4 regions of the Chryseobacterium sp. G0201 genome follow, and region 4 is predicted to be linked to each of the others. Evidence: riboswitches for the same ligand, from Rfam matches in the RefSeq annotation. Region 4 holds a riboswitch; each other region holds the start of a gene.
What was found. A riboswitch is a leader RNA that binds a small molecule or an ion and turns the genes downstream of it on or off. The one in region 4 is predicted to bind cobalamin.

Region 1: it holds a riboswitch for cobalamin, as region 4 does, so the genes downstream of both, EG348_RS00770 (acyl-CoA thioesterase) here and EG348_RS01270 (TonB-dependent receptor plug domain-containing protein) in region 4, are expected to answer to the same signal.
Region 2: it holds a riboswitch for cobalamin, as region 4 does, so the genes downstream of both, metE (5-methyltetrahydropteroyltriglutamate--homocysteine S-methyltransferase) here and EG348_RS01270 (TonB-dependent receptor plug domain-containing protein) in region 4, are expected to answer to the same signal.
Region 3: it holds a riboswitch for cobalamin, as region 4 does, so the genes downstream of both, EG348_RS08670 (TonB-dependent receptor plug domain-containing protein) here and EG348_RS01270 (TonB-dependent receptor plug domain-containing protein) in region 4, are expected to answer to the same signal.

The regions. Positions count from the first base shown of each region.
Region 1 covers NZ_CP033917.1:184,948-188,296, forward strand. Annotated here, with positions in the region: gene EG348_RS00760 (hypothetical protein) at 1-605, shown strand, start outside; gene EG348_RS00765 (hypothetical protein) at 693-1,493, shown strand; cobalamin riboswitch at 1,566-1,745, shown strand; gene EG348_RS00770 (acyl-CoA thioesterase) at 1,857-2,240, shown strand; gene EG348_RS00775 (HD domain-containing protein) at 2,411-3,001, opposite strand; gene EG348_RS00780 (XAC2610-related protein) at 3,004-3,349, opposite strand, start outside.
Region 2 covers NZ_CP033917.1:4,416,646-4,419,994, reverse strand. Annotated here, with positions in the region: gene metE (5-methyltetrahydropteroyltriglutamate--homocysteine S-methyltransferase) at 1-1,509, opposite strand, end outside; cobalamin riboswitch at 1,729-1,913, opposite strand; gene EG348_RS19845 (Lrp/AsnC family transcriptional regulator) at 2,068-2,529, shown strand; gene EG348_RS19840 (Crp/Fnr family transcriptional regulator) at 2,546-3,076, opposite strand.
Region 3 covers NZ_CP033917.1:1,929,219-1,932,567, forward strand. Annotated here, with positions in the region: gene EG348_RS08660 (cytochrome-c peroxidase) at 1-705, shown strand, start outside; gene EG348_RS08665 (transporter) at 708-1,649, shown strand; cobalamin riboswitch at 1,928-2,115, shown strand; gene EG348_RS08670 (TonB-dependent receptor plug domain-containing protein) at 2,226-3,349, shown strand, end outside.
Region 4 covers NZ_CP033917.1:297,081-300,429, reverse strand. Annotated here, with positions in the region: gene EG348_RS01270 (TonB-dependent receptor plug domain-containing protein) at 1-1,635, opposite strand, end outside; cobalamin riboswitch at 1,668-1,844, opposite strand; gene EG348_RS01265 (cytidine deaminase) at 2,232-2,714, opposite strand; gene namA (NADPH dehydrogenase NamA) at 2,819-3,349, shown strand, end outside.

The DNA of each region.
Region 1 (3,349 bases), 110 kb from region 4:
TTGAAAATTTCGATCTTAATTTGTGTCCAAATCTAAAAGCTATTTCGGCTGAAAATAATAGAATAGAAAGATTAGATTTAAGTTCCTTTGCATTTTTGGAAGATGCATTTTTTAGTCAAAATAAATTAAAAGAAATTAATATCTCAAATTCATACTATCTAAAATCACTAGATATTGAAAAAAATAATGTAGAGAAAATTATATTTAAAAATAATAATAAATTAAAATCTTTACTCGCCGCAGAAAATATGTTAATCCAATTAGATATTACTGAATGTCCAAATATAGAAGACTTAGATATTGAATCAAATAATATTTCATCATTAACTATATTAAAAAATCCTTTACTAAAAAATATTTTTATTGGTAATAATAAAATTAGTATACTGAAAATTAATTCTAATAAACTAGATAATATTAACTTTTCTAATAATCCTTTAATTTCTATCTGTACGAATATAGATAGTAAAAAGAAAATAATATCCGCTTTAAAAGAAAATGATATCAAAAATTGTGTAGTAAGTTATAATTGTAATGACAAAAATGAAAACCTTGAAGGAGGTGGTATTTTTAAAACAACCTTAAAATTAAATTCTTCTAAATAATTTTCCTTTATAAATAAAGAATTGCAATTGTTTAAATACCTCCCGAAAAGCATTTAATTTATATATTTGAAGAGTCAAAAATTTTTCATGATGATTTCCGCAAAAAAAGTATTTTATTTATCAATTTTCAGTGTTTTTTCTTTAAGCTTAATGAAAGGACAAAATAAAGTTCCTTTTGGAGTTGTAAAAGCTGAAGAAGGCTACGCCATGGTACGTGTTGCTAAGGATAATTACCGAAAAATTGTGGATAAAATCCGTATGCGCCGGGGAGATGTTTTTGTCTATGTAAAACCTGCTCCCGGAGAAACAGAATGGATCTGGATAAAATATCCTGATAAAGACGACACCGAAAAACCTTTCGTAAGATATGACTCTCTGAACAAAGAAGGTATGGTGAACAAAGACCGTATTGCTTATATCGATCAGTTACCACCTTACACGCCTTCCAAATCTAAAAACGGAAAATCTCTTATTTTCACAGATAACACCGATCCGAAAATTCCGGCTAACCAAAGAAGTAAAGTTATTATTGACGTTTACCCATCCAACGCGAGTTACCGTAAAAAGGAAAAAGATGCTAACGGAAAAATTCTGACCATAGATAAAGTAAAACCTTGGGGAATAGGCAACGAGCTTCCCGAAGGTATGACAGAAATTAAATCTATCAGAGTACAGCAGCCCGGAAGAGGTTCTGTTTTTGTGAGAGAAGCTGTTAAAAATTTATTTCAACCGACAATGGATTTCAATAATGTTGGGGTAACTTCTATCGATAATGATCACATTTTTCTTTATATGATCAATGGTTCAGGCGAAAACCGTTATACCACGCTTTGGACGATCAAAGAAGGAAAAGTTATCAGCCAGATCATCTATAATAATCCGGAATAATTCGTTTATCTTTCATATAATCCTTATTTTTGCACCGAAAAGTTATTTTGCTGTTGGCTTCTAGCCGATACATTTAGCTTTTTAGAAACTGGTTCTGCTTAACTGCAGATTAAAAGGGAATCGTGTGAAAATCACGAACTGTCGCGCAACTGTAAGTAACGAAAGTCTTTATCAAGAATCCACTGTGCGAGGCATGGGAAGGAGATAAAGATGTTACGAGTCAGGAGACCTGCCTATTTCTTTAAGACAAAAACTTTCGCGATCTGAAGTTTATTGATCAATGGTTTTTCAGGAATTTCTGTGTTCCTGTTATTTTCTGTTTGTTTCAATATTCTTTCTTTTCGCTTTAATTAATAATGAAATATGACTACAGAAGAAAGAATTCAAGCATCCGAAACCAGCATCTTTAAAGCGGTTTTTCCTAACACAACCAATCATTACGACACCCTTTTTGGTGGTACAGCGATGCAATTGATGGATGAAGTGGCATTTATCACCGCTACCCGATTTGCCAGAAAAAGAGTGGTAACGGTAAGCAGTGACAAGATCGATTTTAAAAGACCAATTCCTGCAGGAACTATTGTGGAACTAATTGGAAAAGTTTCCCATGTTGGAAAAACAAGTATGAAAGTGAATGTAGAGATCTACACGGAGCAAATGTATTCTTACGAAAGAGAAAGAGCGATTGTGGGTGATTTTACTTTTGTGGCGATTGATGAATTTAAAAAGCCAATTCAGATATTATAAATATTTAGGGTTTCGGCGGCCTTTGGCCGCCGAAACCTATTTTTACTTTTTATTTTATCACAAGGATAAACAAAGTTTCCTTATGGTTTGTATTCATATTATGGTAAACAAAGCCGCTTCGCTTAACAAGGTAATACTATAAACTTCATTTACATTATAAAAAGAAAAAATTATCTCACAACCTTCTCAGTTTCCAAATTCTTGATCATCAAAAACTGGAAAGCCTCTCCCATTTCATCAGAAGCTCTGCTGATGGCATTTTCAAGCATATTTCTTACTTGATTTTCGGTTACTCCGGCTTCTGTCCAGCTTTTTCCTGATGTGTGCGAATTTAAGATGAAAGGCATAATTCTGTCAATCGCACAGGCAAAAATAGCATCAGGAGTTTGTTCTTCTTCAAATTCAAGCCAAAGATTAAAGAATTCAGTGCGTAATGGTTCATCCAAAATTCCGAAAATATTTTGAGCGGACTGTTTTTCTCTTTCAAATTTCCCAACCATTGCTGCTTCGTCAAATAAGAAAGTATCTCCTGCTTCAATTTCCACCAAATCATGTATAGAAAGCATTCTGATTACTCTTAACAAATCAATATCCGCTCTGTTTTTCGCATATGGAAAAAGGATTTGAGCTAAAATAATAATCTGCCATGAATGCTCAGCCGTATTTTCTCTTCTCGAATCATCGGCGTTATAATTTCTTCTCTGTACATTTTTTAAAGCATCAACGGCTAAAATAAAATCAATCTCCTTCTGTATCTTCATTTTTAATCTTTATAATATTCACTTATTGGATAGTCTTTAATATTGGCTGTCCATTTATCATCTTCGAGTTCTCTTTTTGTCACCTTTACCCTTTCGTCACCGCCTGTTGCATCCTCTTCCAATTCATACACTTTTAGCAAACCTTTTTTTGGAACAACAGTATATTCTGTCGTAAGATGCCAGCAACAACCAGATTTTGCATAAGTAATTAAACGTTTGCGTTCAGAATCTGTCTGAAACATTCCCAGATTTTCATATGCCAGATTTGTCAGTTCTTCACTTATTACAAACTGTTTTTTAGTGGAATTAAAAACGTAAACCTCATATGACGGACCTCCATAACTACTT
Region 2 (3,349 bases), 690 kb from region 4:
CACCATATCGTTTCGCTCAAATTCTCCGTGAACCAATACATCGATCCCGATTTCTTCCTGCCAACGGATGGTTCTTTCGGTTTCCTGTTTCAGTAAATTGTCGTATTGTTCGGCATTTAATTCTCCTTTTTTGAATTTTGCACGCCAGGTTCTCACGTCTTTTGTCTGCGGAAACGAACCGATCGTTGTTGTAGGAAATAAAGGAAGTTGCAACACATTTTGCTGTGTTTCTTTTCTTACATTGAACGGAGAATTTCTCTGCGCATCTTCTTCAGTCGTCACATCAACACGGTTTTTCACGTCCTGATTGTGAATTAAGGTTGATATTTTACGGTTTTCAATTGCCTTTTTATTTTCAGCTAATTCCTGTAAAGTATTGTAAACCGGATTTTCTGAAGCCAGTTTTTTTAACGTAACAATTTCATGTACTTTTTGTTTTGCGAAAGCCATCCATTGTTTGATTTCGGGAGATAAAATATCTTCATTTTTCTCTGAATCAAGATCGAAAGGAGAGTGGAGCAATGAACAAGAAGGAGCAATAAAAACTCTTTCAGAACCAATTTTCTCAACAGCTTTTTTAATGAAATGTAGTGATTGGCTGAAATCATTTTTCCAGATATTTCTTCCGTCTACGATTCCCAAAGAAAGACTTAAAGTGTTTGGAATGGTTTGTAAAACTTCATCCAATTGTTCAGGTGAACGAATAAGATCAATATGTAAAACATCGATTGGAAGGGAAGTCACCAATGAGAGATTGTCTTTTAATCCATCAAAATAGGTGGCAACAATGAATTTTAGATTTGGAAACTGTTTTCTGATTTCAGCGTAGATCAATTGATACGTTTCTTTTGCTTTTTCATTTAAATCTAATGCTAAAAACGGCTCATCAAACTGAATATATTCTGCACCATGATTTTCTAATTCTTTTAAGATTTGAATATAAACTTGAACTAGGTTTTGGGCTAAATCTAACTTGTCAAAACCTTCTTCTTTTTCCTTTCCCAACAACAAATACGTCAACAAACCGATGATGACAGGCTTGGCGTTGATTCCTGCCTGCTTTGCGCTGATGAATTCCTGGATGATTTTATTGGAGAATAATGTAAACTCCTGATTTTTATTAAATTCTGGGACGATGTAGTGATAATTGGTATCAAACCATTTCGTCATTTCCATCGCGGTGATGTCCAAACCGTCTTTCTGGAAACCTCTTGCCATCGCAAAATAAAGGTCAAGTTCAGACTTTTTGAAAGCAATTTCCTGATAACGTTCGGGAATTGCTCCAACTGTCAACGTCATATCTAAAACCTGATCGTAATACGAAAAATCGTTGCAAGGAATAAGATCGATTCCTGCTTCCTGTTGCAGTTTCCAGTTGCTTTGGGAAATGGTTTTGCCAACTTCCAATAGTTCGTCTAAAACTATTTTTCCGGACCAATAGTTTTCACAAGCTTTTTTTAGTTCTCTGTTGCTACCAATACGCGGATAGCCAAGGATGTGTGTTTGCATTTTCTTTTAAACTTTTTAATTAAATAGTAATTGTAAAGTTCTTTTTGAATGCTTCAGAATGCCGTCGAAGAGAGAGCGTTTTTAGAAATAGAGTAGATACAATGAGGACGTAATTTTTCTTTTAATAAAGAGAATTAGTTTAAAAATCAATTTAAATTTTAAACCAAAATACGTTCAAAAGTATCATCTGTATGACCAAAAAGCTTCAAACCGCGAAAGCATTGTCAATTCGGAACAGGCAGGTCTCCTGACTTGTAACAATTTTTGTCATCCTTCCCGTTTTCACAGTGGATTTACTGGGACAAAAATCTTTTTGTGTTACTTACAGTTGCGCGACAGCTCGTGATTTTCACACGATTCCCTATTAATCTACGTTAAGTAAAACCTTTTCCGTTTGATGAAGTATGTTAAAGAACAAAATCTGGGATAAAGATATTGATTTAAGTAAATTGATTGGTTTTGGTTTAAAAATTAAGGATAATATTTTGTTTAAATAATATTTAATGGGTATTTATTCTGTAAATTTGAAAAAATTAATCTTAAAAAGAATATTATTCTGTGGAAAGACTGGATGAAAAGGATCTTCAACTGTTAAGAATCCTCCAAAAAAACGCAAAATTGACTGTAAAGGAGTTGGCTAAAGAAGTTAATCTTTCACCATCACCTGTTTTTGAGCGAATGAAAAGGCTGGAACAAGACGGTTATATTAAACATTACGCAGCCGTTTTGGAAGCCGAAAAATTGAATCGTGGTTTTACCGTTTTTTGTCAGGTCAAACTGAAAATTCATGACCGTTCTGTAGGAAATGAATTTGTCAAAGATATTTTACAGATCGATGAAGTGGCTGAATGTTATAATATTTCTGGAGATTTCGATTTTTTACTAAAGGTTCAGGTAAGGGATATGAAACATTATCAGGATTTTGTGTTCAATAAGTTGGGCTCTGTAGATTCCATCGGAAGTACGCATAGTACTTTTGTGATGGCGGAAGTGAAGAATATTTATGGGGTGAATATTTAGAAACTTTAAAATTTAATCATCTTCTACTCCTGATCCTACTCAAAGACACAGAGGTAATCCCCAAATAAGAAGCAATATAATGCTGCGGAATTCTGCGGATAATCTCAGGTGATTCCTCAAATAATTGATTGTATCGCTCTTCAGGGGTATCTTTTATTCTTGAAATAAATAGTTTTTGATATTTTAAAAGTCTTTGCTGCAAATTATTGTAATAGAAATCTTTGATGTAAGGATTGTTTTCCATTTTTTGTCTGAACTCTTCAAGAGAAGCACTGTAAACTAGGACAGGTTCTATTGTTTCAATGTTATAAAGACTTGGCGAACTATAAAAAAGACTTTCCCAGGACGAAATAAAAGCGCCTTCAAACATAAACTGAAAGGTGATTTCCTTCCCGTCATTATTGAGCCAGCCTCTCGTAACTCCCTTTTCAACGTAGTAAAATTTTCGGGCGATCTTGCCTTCTTCGATCAGCAGTTCCTTAGCTCCGAATTTTTCCTGTTCAAAATCACTGAGTATGATAGAGAGAATTTTTTCATCAAGATACATAAGTGCTTATTAGTGAATTGTCTATACGAAATTAGTCATTTTTTGGTCACTATTTAATGACTGCTCATATTTAGAATCATTTAACTTAAGTAATTGCTTACTTCAATTAAATTTTGATCAGGATCGCGGAAGGATACGGATCTCTAAAACGTTTTTTTTCGAAGAGACCGATCGGTGAAAGTTATTATGGAATTGAGAAAAAATTATTTAAGATAATGTACATTTATTAGTCCTTTATTAAAAGTTACTTTAACAGTATCCTTGTTTTTAAAT
Region 3 (3,349 bases), 1.6 Mb from region 4:
AATATGGCATTTTTAAAACGATATATGTGGGACGGAGTCATTCATAATCTCAACGAACAACCCATTATTCCCATCACAGATGCGAATGAAATGGATAGTTCGATGCCTGAAGTAATTTCAAAATTAAGCGCAGATTCTAAGTATAAAAAACTTTTCAAATCAGCGTATGGCGATGAAAGTATCACAGGGGAAAGGGTGTTAAAAGCGTTGTCACAATTTATGGCGACGATGATTTCTGCAGATTCAAAGTATGACAGATTTAAGCAAGGAAAAGAAAATTTCACCTCAGAAGAAACTCAGGGAATGAATTTATTTCAGCAGAAATGTGCTTCCTGCCACAGTGGAGAATTATTTACAGATGAAAGTTTCAGAAATACAGGAATGTATTACAATACGCAATTCAAAGATGCCGGACGATATCGAGTGACGCTTGATCAAAATGATTGGATGAAATTCCGTGTTCCAAGTTTGCGAAATATTGAATATACTGCCCCGTACATGCATGACGGAAGATTTTACACACTAAATGCAGTACTTAATTTCTATTCAGATAATGTGGAAGATAATCCTAATCTTGATCCTCAATTAAAACAAAACGGACATGTCGGAATTGCGATGAACGATCAGGAAAAGATTTTTATTATCGCCTTTTTGAAAACACTGTCTGATAAAAACTTCATTTCAAATCCAAAATTTGCTGAGTAAACATGAAAAGAATAATTTTAATAATAAGCTTGATTTTATGTAATTTATTTCAGGCTAAAACAATCGGTGATAGTCTTTATATTCCTACTGATTTTAATGAAATGGTTTTTGATGATTGCGATGCCTGCGGATGCGCTGCAGGAAACGGTTCTTCTGGTTTTGAGTCTTTATTAAATCCACAATTTATAGGGATTAAATATTTTGCACAACATTATAAAGCGAAAGAGAATCTATTTGTAAAGGATTTATCGCAAGATCAATATTTCAATACCATTCAACTTTGGGGGAAAATTCCTTTAACTAAAAAGCTAAGTGTGTATGCGAGTTTACCATTTCATTTTCATGAAAAGAAAACAATGCAGGGTGATATAAAGATTAATGGAATTGGAGATTTAAATCTAATGGGAATTTATCAGTTGATCAATTCAAAAGATAATATTCATCAATTAAATGGAGGAATTGGAGTAAAAGTTCCGCTGGGAAAATTTGATGAAAAAGGAATCACAGGAGTTAATCCAAGTTTTCAGTTAGGAACAGGAAGCTGGGATTATCAGATGGTTTTGAATTACAAATTTCAGAAAAATAAAGTTGCTGTTCTTTTAAACACAGATTATACCATTAAAACAGAGAACAAAAAGCATTATGATTTTGGAAACCAATGGAATTATTCTGCTACTGGATTCTATCAATTTATCGCCAATGAAAAAGTAATTTTTTCAGGAAAAGCAGGAATGCAGGGAGAAGTTTATGATCGAAATAAACAGTTTCGTGAAGATTTACCCAATACCGCAGGAAGTGCTTTGTATGGAAAATTGGGTTTTGAAGCCTCTTATAAAAAGTTTAGTCTTGGAAGTGAAGTCATGCTTCCTGCGTATTCTAATTTGGTAGGAGGTGATATTGAAGCAAAATCCCGATTGAGTGTTTTTATCAATTTTGGGATTTAAATAAATAATGGTGGCTTCGAGAGCCTCAGCCACCAACTGTGTACTCAATTTATAAAACCCCGGTGACTGAGGTTCTCGAAGTCACCGGGGTTTATCGTTAAAAAAATCCATAAGCTTCATCAAATCAATTTTAATTGATTTCTTTTTTGCTCCTTAAAAATATTCACAACTGAAAATTAAACTTTGCGTTAAAAAAATTCCGTTATTAAAATTAAAAATTGTTTTAATTAATTGAATATCATGCAATTAATTAAAATATTGTATCTGCCAATAATTTTCTATCTTTGCCGAAATCTGGTGAGCCATAAAAAGCGCTTAAAAGGGAATTCGGTGTAAATCCGGAACAGACCCGCTGCTGTAAGCTCCACAAAAAAGTTTTTGAAAATTATATCCACTGTTTTTTATAATGGGAAGGATTTCAAAAATGGAGTAAGTCAGAAGACCTGCCAGAAGATTTAACGTTTGACGCTTTCGTGGAATAAAGCTTAGGACAACAATGATTCTGTGCAGTTATATTGCTGTGCTTTTCATTGCTGCATTCTTATATCCATTAGCGTTATTATTTTCAAAGAGCTAATGGTATCAAAATTTACTTCCGGATTTTATAAAGTTATTATCACAATTTTTGTGCTAACGGCTCAATTATACTTTTCTCAAACCAAGAAAGACAGTATAAAAGAGAAATCGATCAAGGCTGTCAATATTTACAAAAAGAATTTTAAAGAAATTCTTCCAGCGCAAACGCTTTCGGGAGAACAATTGGAAAGACTAAACAGCCAGTCGGTTGCTGATGCATTGCGTTATTTTTCCGGAGTTCAGATTAAAGATTACGGTGGAATTGGAGGAATGAAAACCATCAATATCCGAAGTTTGGGAAGTCAGCATGTCGGAGTTTTTTATGATGGAATTCAATTGGGAAATGCACAAAATGGCTTAGTAGATCTGGGACGATTTTCTTTAGATGATATTGAAGAAATTTCACTGTATAACGGACAAAAAAGCGAAATTTTTCAACCTGCGAAAGATTTCGGGTCATCAGGATCTATTTATCTTCAGCCGAAAACGCCAAGTTTTAAAGGAAATCAAAAAACAAATTTAGTTATTAGACTAAAAAATAGTTCTATAGAGCTTTTTAATCCTTCATTTCGTTTAGAGCAGAAAATTTCGGATAAGGTTTCTGCAAGTTTTAGTTCAGAATTTATACAGAGTGATGGTGTTTATAAATACAGATACTCGAGAAAATATCCTGACGGAGCCATTGCTTATGACACGATTTTTAAAAGATTTGATTCTGATATCAGAGCAAAACGTTTTGAAACAAGCATTAATGGAATTGTAAATAACGGAAGCTGGAATGTAAGAGGTTACGGCTATTTATCAAACCGAGGGATTCCCGGAGCTATTGTCAACAACCGTTTTGATGCTAGAGGGCAAAGAATGGTTGATGAAAATTATTTTGTTCAGGCTAATTTCAGAAAAAAGATCTTTCCCAAATTTGAAACACAGTTAAAAGCTAAATTTGCCTACGATTATACTCAATATGTAGATACGGTTTCTTCGATTAAGATTCAGAATCAATATATCCAGAGGGAGTTATATCTTTCTTCGTCAAATCTGTATTCCATTACTCCAAATTGGGATGTGAGTGCAAGTGTAGACTTTCAGTATAATACGCTGGATGCTGATATGAAACTATTTTC
Region 4 (3,349 bases):
ATAGGTTAGCCCGTTGAACATTCCCTGAACATACAATCTCATAAAATCATATTGATAATCAATGTTTCCAAATAACTTGTGGAAAGGAACGTACATCAGCTGTTTATCCGTGTCAAGATTGGTAGATTTGGTGTATGAATAGCCTAAATTCGTTCTCAGATTATGCTTCCCGAATTTTTTTTCATAATCGATTCTGGATTCAATTCCATAAGATTCAACTCTGTTGGTGTTGAAAGCGGAGTAATATCCTAGCGGACTAGGCAACCATTGGATCATATCCTTAATCTTCATGTAATATGGAGTGACCGAAAGCTGTACATCAGCAATTTTGAACTGATTTCTCAATTCAATCTGATAAGATGTCTCTGGTTTCAAATCTTTATTTCCGCCCGGGCTCCAGTACAGATCATTAAATGTTGGAAATCTGAAATTCCTTGAAGCACTGATTCCCACATTATACCAATCGACAGCATTCCACTTCCCTGAAAACGAAAATTGGAGTGGCGAACTGATATCTTCAACAAAATCTTTTTTAACTCCGGCTTCAAAACGAAGATCTTTCGTCGTGAAATAACGCAATAATCCTGCTACAGAACCTACATTTCTGCTTATATGATCGATTCCGGATGCATAACCTTCTCCTTTATTAACCTGAAATTCTGTAATTAAGTTGAAATTTAATTTTGGAACAATAAAATAATTAAAATCATTTTTCAAAATATAATTTTTTCCTGTTCCACCACTTGTTTTTGGTCCGTCGATATTCCCAAAATATTGGAAATTTTCTTCCGTATAAGCTGCTTTAAATGAATTGCTGAACTTAGTTTTATTCCAATCCCACGAGATTAAACTTCTTACATTTTGAGTTCCATATTTTGTAGGAGTCTGACTTTCAAAGAAAACAGGATAATGCTGATTTCCATTAAAAAATTCAGAGATCCATGAGATCTGATGATGAGGTGCTATTTTATAAGCTGCCGAAAAATTTAAATTGGTATTGTTGTATTTTCCGTTTCTGTTGATATAATCACGTGACTCTTCAACTTCGTAATCATTTTCACTTATCGAATAATGACCGGAGGCCTTGAAACTGAATTTCTCGTTGCTGTAAGAAGCCTTAAGCAAATTATTGTAGGTGCCGAAAGATGCCGCTTCAGAAAATAACGAAGCATGAGCGCCTCTGTTAAAATCCAGATTATTATTTAAATGAATGCTTCCACCGATCGCGCCGCTGCCATAACTTACACTTCCTCCGCCAGATTTTACAATAAGCTGATCAAATCCCCCAAAAGGAATATTATTAACGTCACCCTGACCCAAAAAGTTAGAGTTAATATTAATTCCGTTCCATACAAAAGCGGTTTGCGATGCTGTTGTCCCTCTGAAAGATGGCGAAGAAACTGCTCCACGACCATTTTCTTTAATATAAACGGCAGATTGAAAACGTAAAAGTTCAGAAAGATTGGTTGAGTTTTTCTCAGCATCCTGAGGAGTAATGGTGGTAACGTTATGAAAAAGTTTAACCTTACTCATTTGGTTATCAAAAACATAAACGGTATCTATGGTTTTCTCCTGTGCGAAAAGAAAACAACCATAAGACGAAAAAAGCAGTACTAAAGATCTTTTTATATCCATTACTATTTTACTTTTCCTCCGAAAGCAATCTATTTTTTTATTATAATTTTGGCAGGTCTCCTGACTTTCGCTTTCTACACCTTCCCGTTTGCACAGTGGTTTTTCGTAGAAATTTTGGTTGCGATTTACAGTTGCGGGGACAGTTTGGGGTTCTCACCCAATTCCCTTTTCATTCCAATACATTGGAAACCAAAATTTTTGCAAAGGTAAATTTATTAAATTGAAATGCAAAATCGAGAAAGCCTTAAATCAAAAAATCTCACGATAGCTATTATTCAAAATTGCCTATTACCAATTACTCATTACCTATTTTTCAGGAGCTATTTCCCGCTTTCCGTTACAATCTTTTTTTTCAAAAAAGGATTTTCACTGCAATCGGGGCTAGGGTATTTATCGCCTTTTCAATTGTTCCCGTCATTGCGAACCGAATGTGAAGCAATCTCATAAAAAAATTAGTGATAAAAAAGATTGCTTCGTCGCTTTGCTCCTCGCAATGACAATAAACTTTACTGAATGAAACGCCTTTGCCAACGAAAATATTCTCAATAATTTTAAAGAAAACCTTTGTGATCTTTGTGTTTAAAACAAAAATAGTTCTACAAAAACGTAGCATCAAAATAAAACGGCAACAAATCTTTAATAGAATTCACTTTCACGACCACATCATTCATGCTCGAAAAATAAAGATCAATATTTTCATTCTGCTTGGTTTCATATTCAATTAAGCTTTGTCTGCAAGCTCCACAAGGCGGAATTGGCGGATTTTTCTCGTGAAATTCTCTCGGTCCGCCAACAATAAAGATCTTTTTGATCTTTTCATTCGGAAAATTGGCTGCTACCCAGAATAAAGTCGTTCTTTCGGCACAAAGACCGGACGGAAAAGCTGCATTTTCCTGATTATTTCCGGAGAATATTTCTCCATTTTCCAATAAAACCGAACAGCCTACCAAAAAGTTGGAATAAGGGGCGTAAGCATTTTCTCTGGCTTGTTTTGCTCTTGCGAACAACGTATTTTCTATATCGCTAAGTTCACTGTTATTTTTAAAATATTCGTAACCTATCTGTATGTCTTTTTTCATATATTGTGGACCTAAAAAAGGGGGATAAAATTAGCTCTTTTTCATCAGGTGGACAATATTATTTTATCCTTCAAAATTTTTAATTAAAATTCAAAACATCAAACATGTTATACACTCCTATAAAATTCAGAAATGTTGAGTTAAAGAACCGTTGGGTAATGTCTCCAATGTGTATGTATTCTTGTGAAAACGGGATGGCTAATGATTTTCATTATGTACATTACGGAAGCAGGTCGCAGGGCGGAACAGGATTAATTATGGTAGAAGCAACCGGAGTTGAACCCCGCGGAAGGATCACCAACCATTGCATGGGTATCTGGAATGACGAACAGGCCGAGAAACTACAGAAAATTGTTGAGTTTGTACATAAAAATTCAGACAGCAAAATAGGAATACAAATTGCTCATGCAGGAAGAAAAGGTTCAACTTGGAACAATCTGCAAATCCCTGTTGAAGAAGGTTGGGAAACTGTTGCGCCAAGCCCGATTCCTTATCATCCCACAGAAAGAATTCCGCATGTTTTAACAGTAGAAGAGATTAAAGAACAGGTTCAAAACTTTAAAGAGGCTGTAAGAAGAGCTGTAAAAGCAGGTTTTGATGTGATTGAAATTCACGGAGCACATGGATATTTGGTT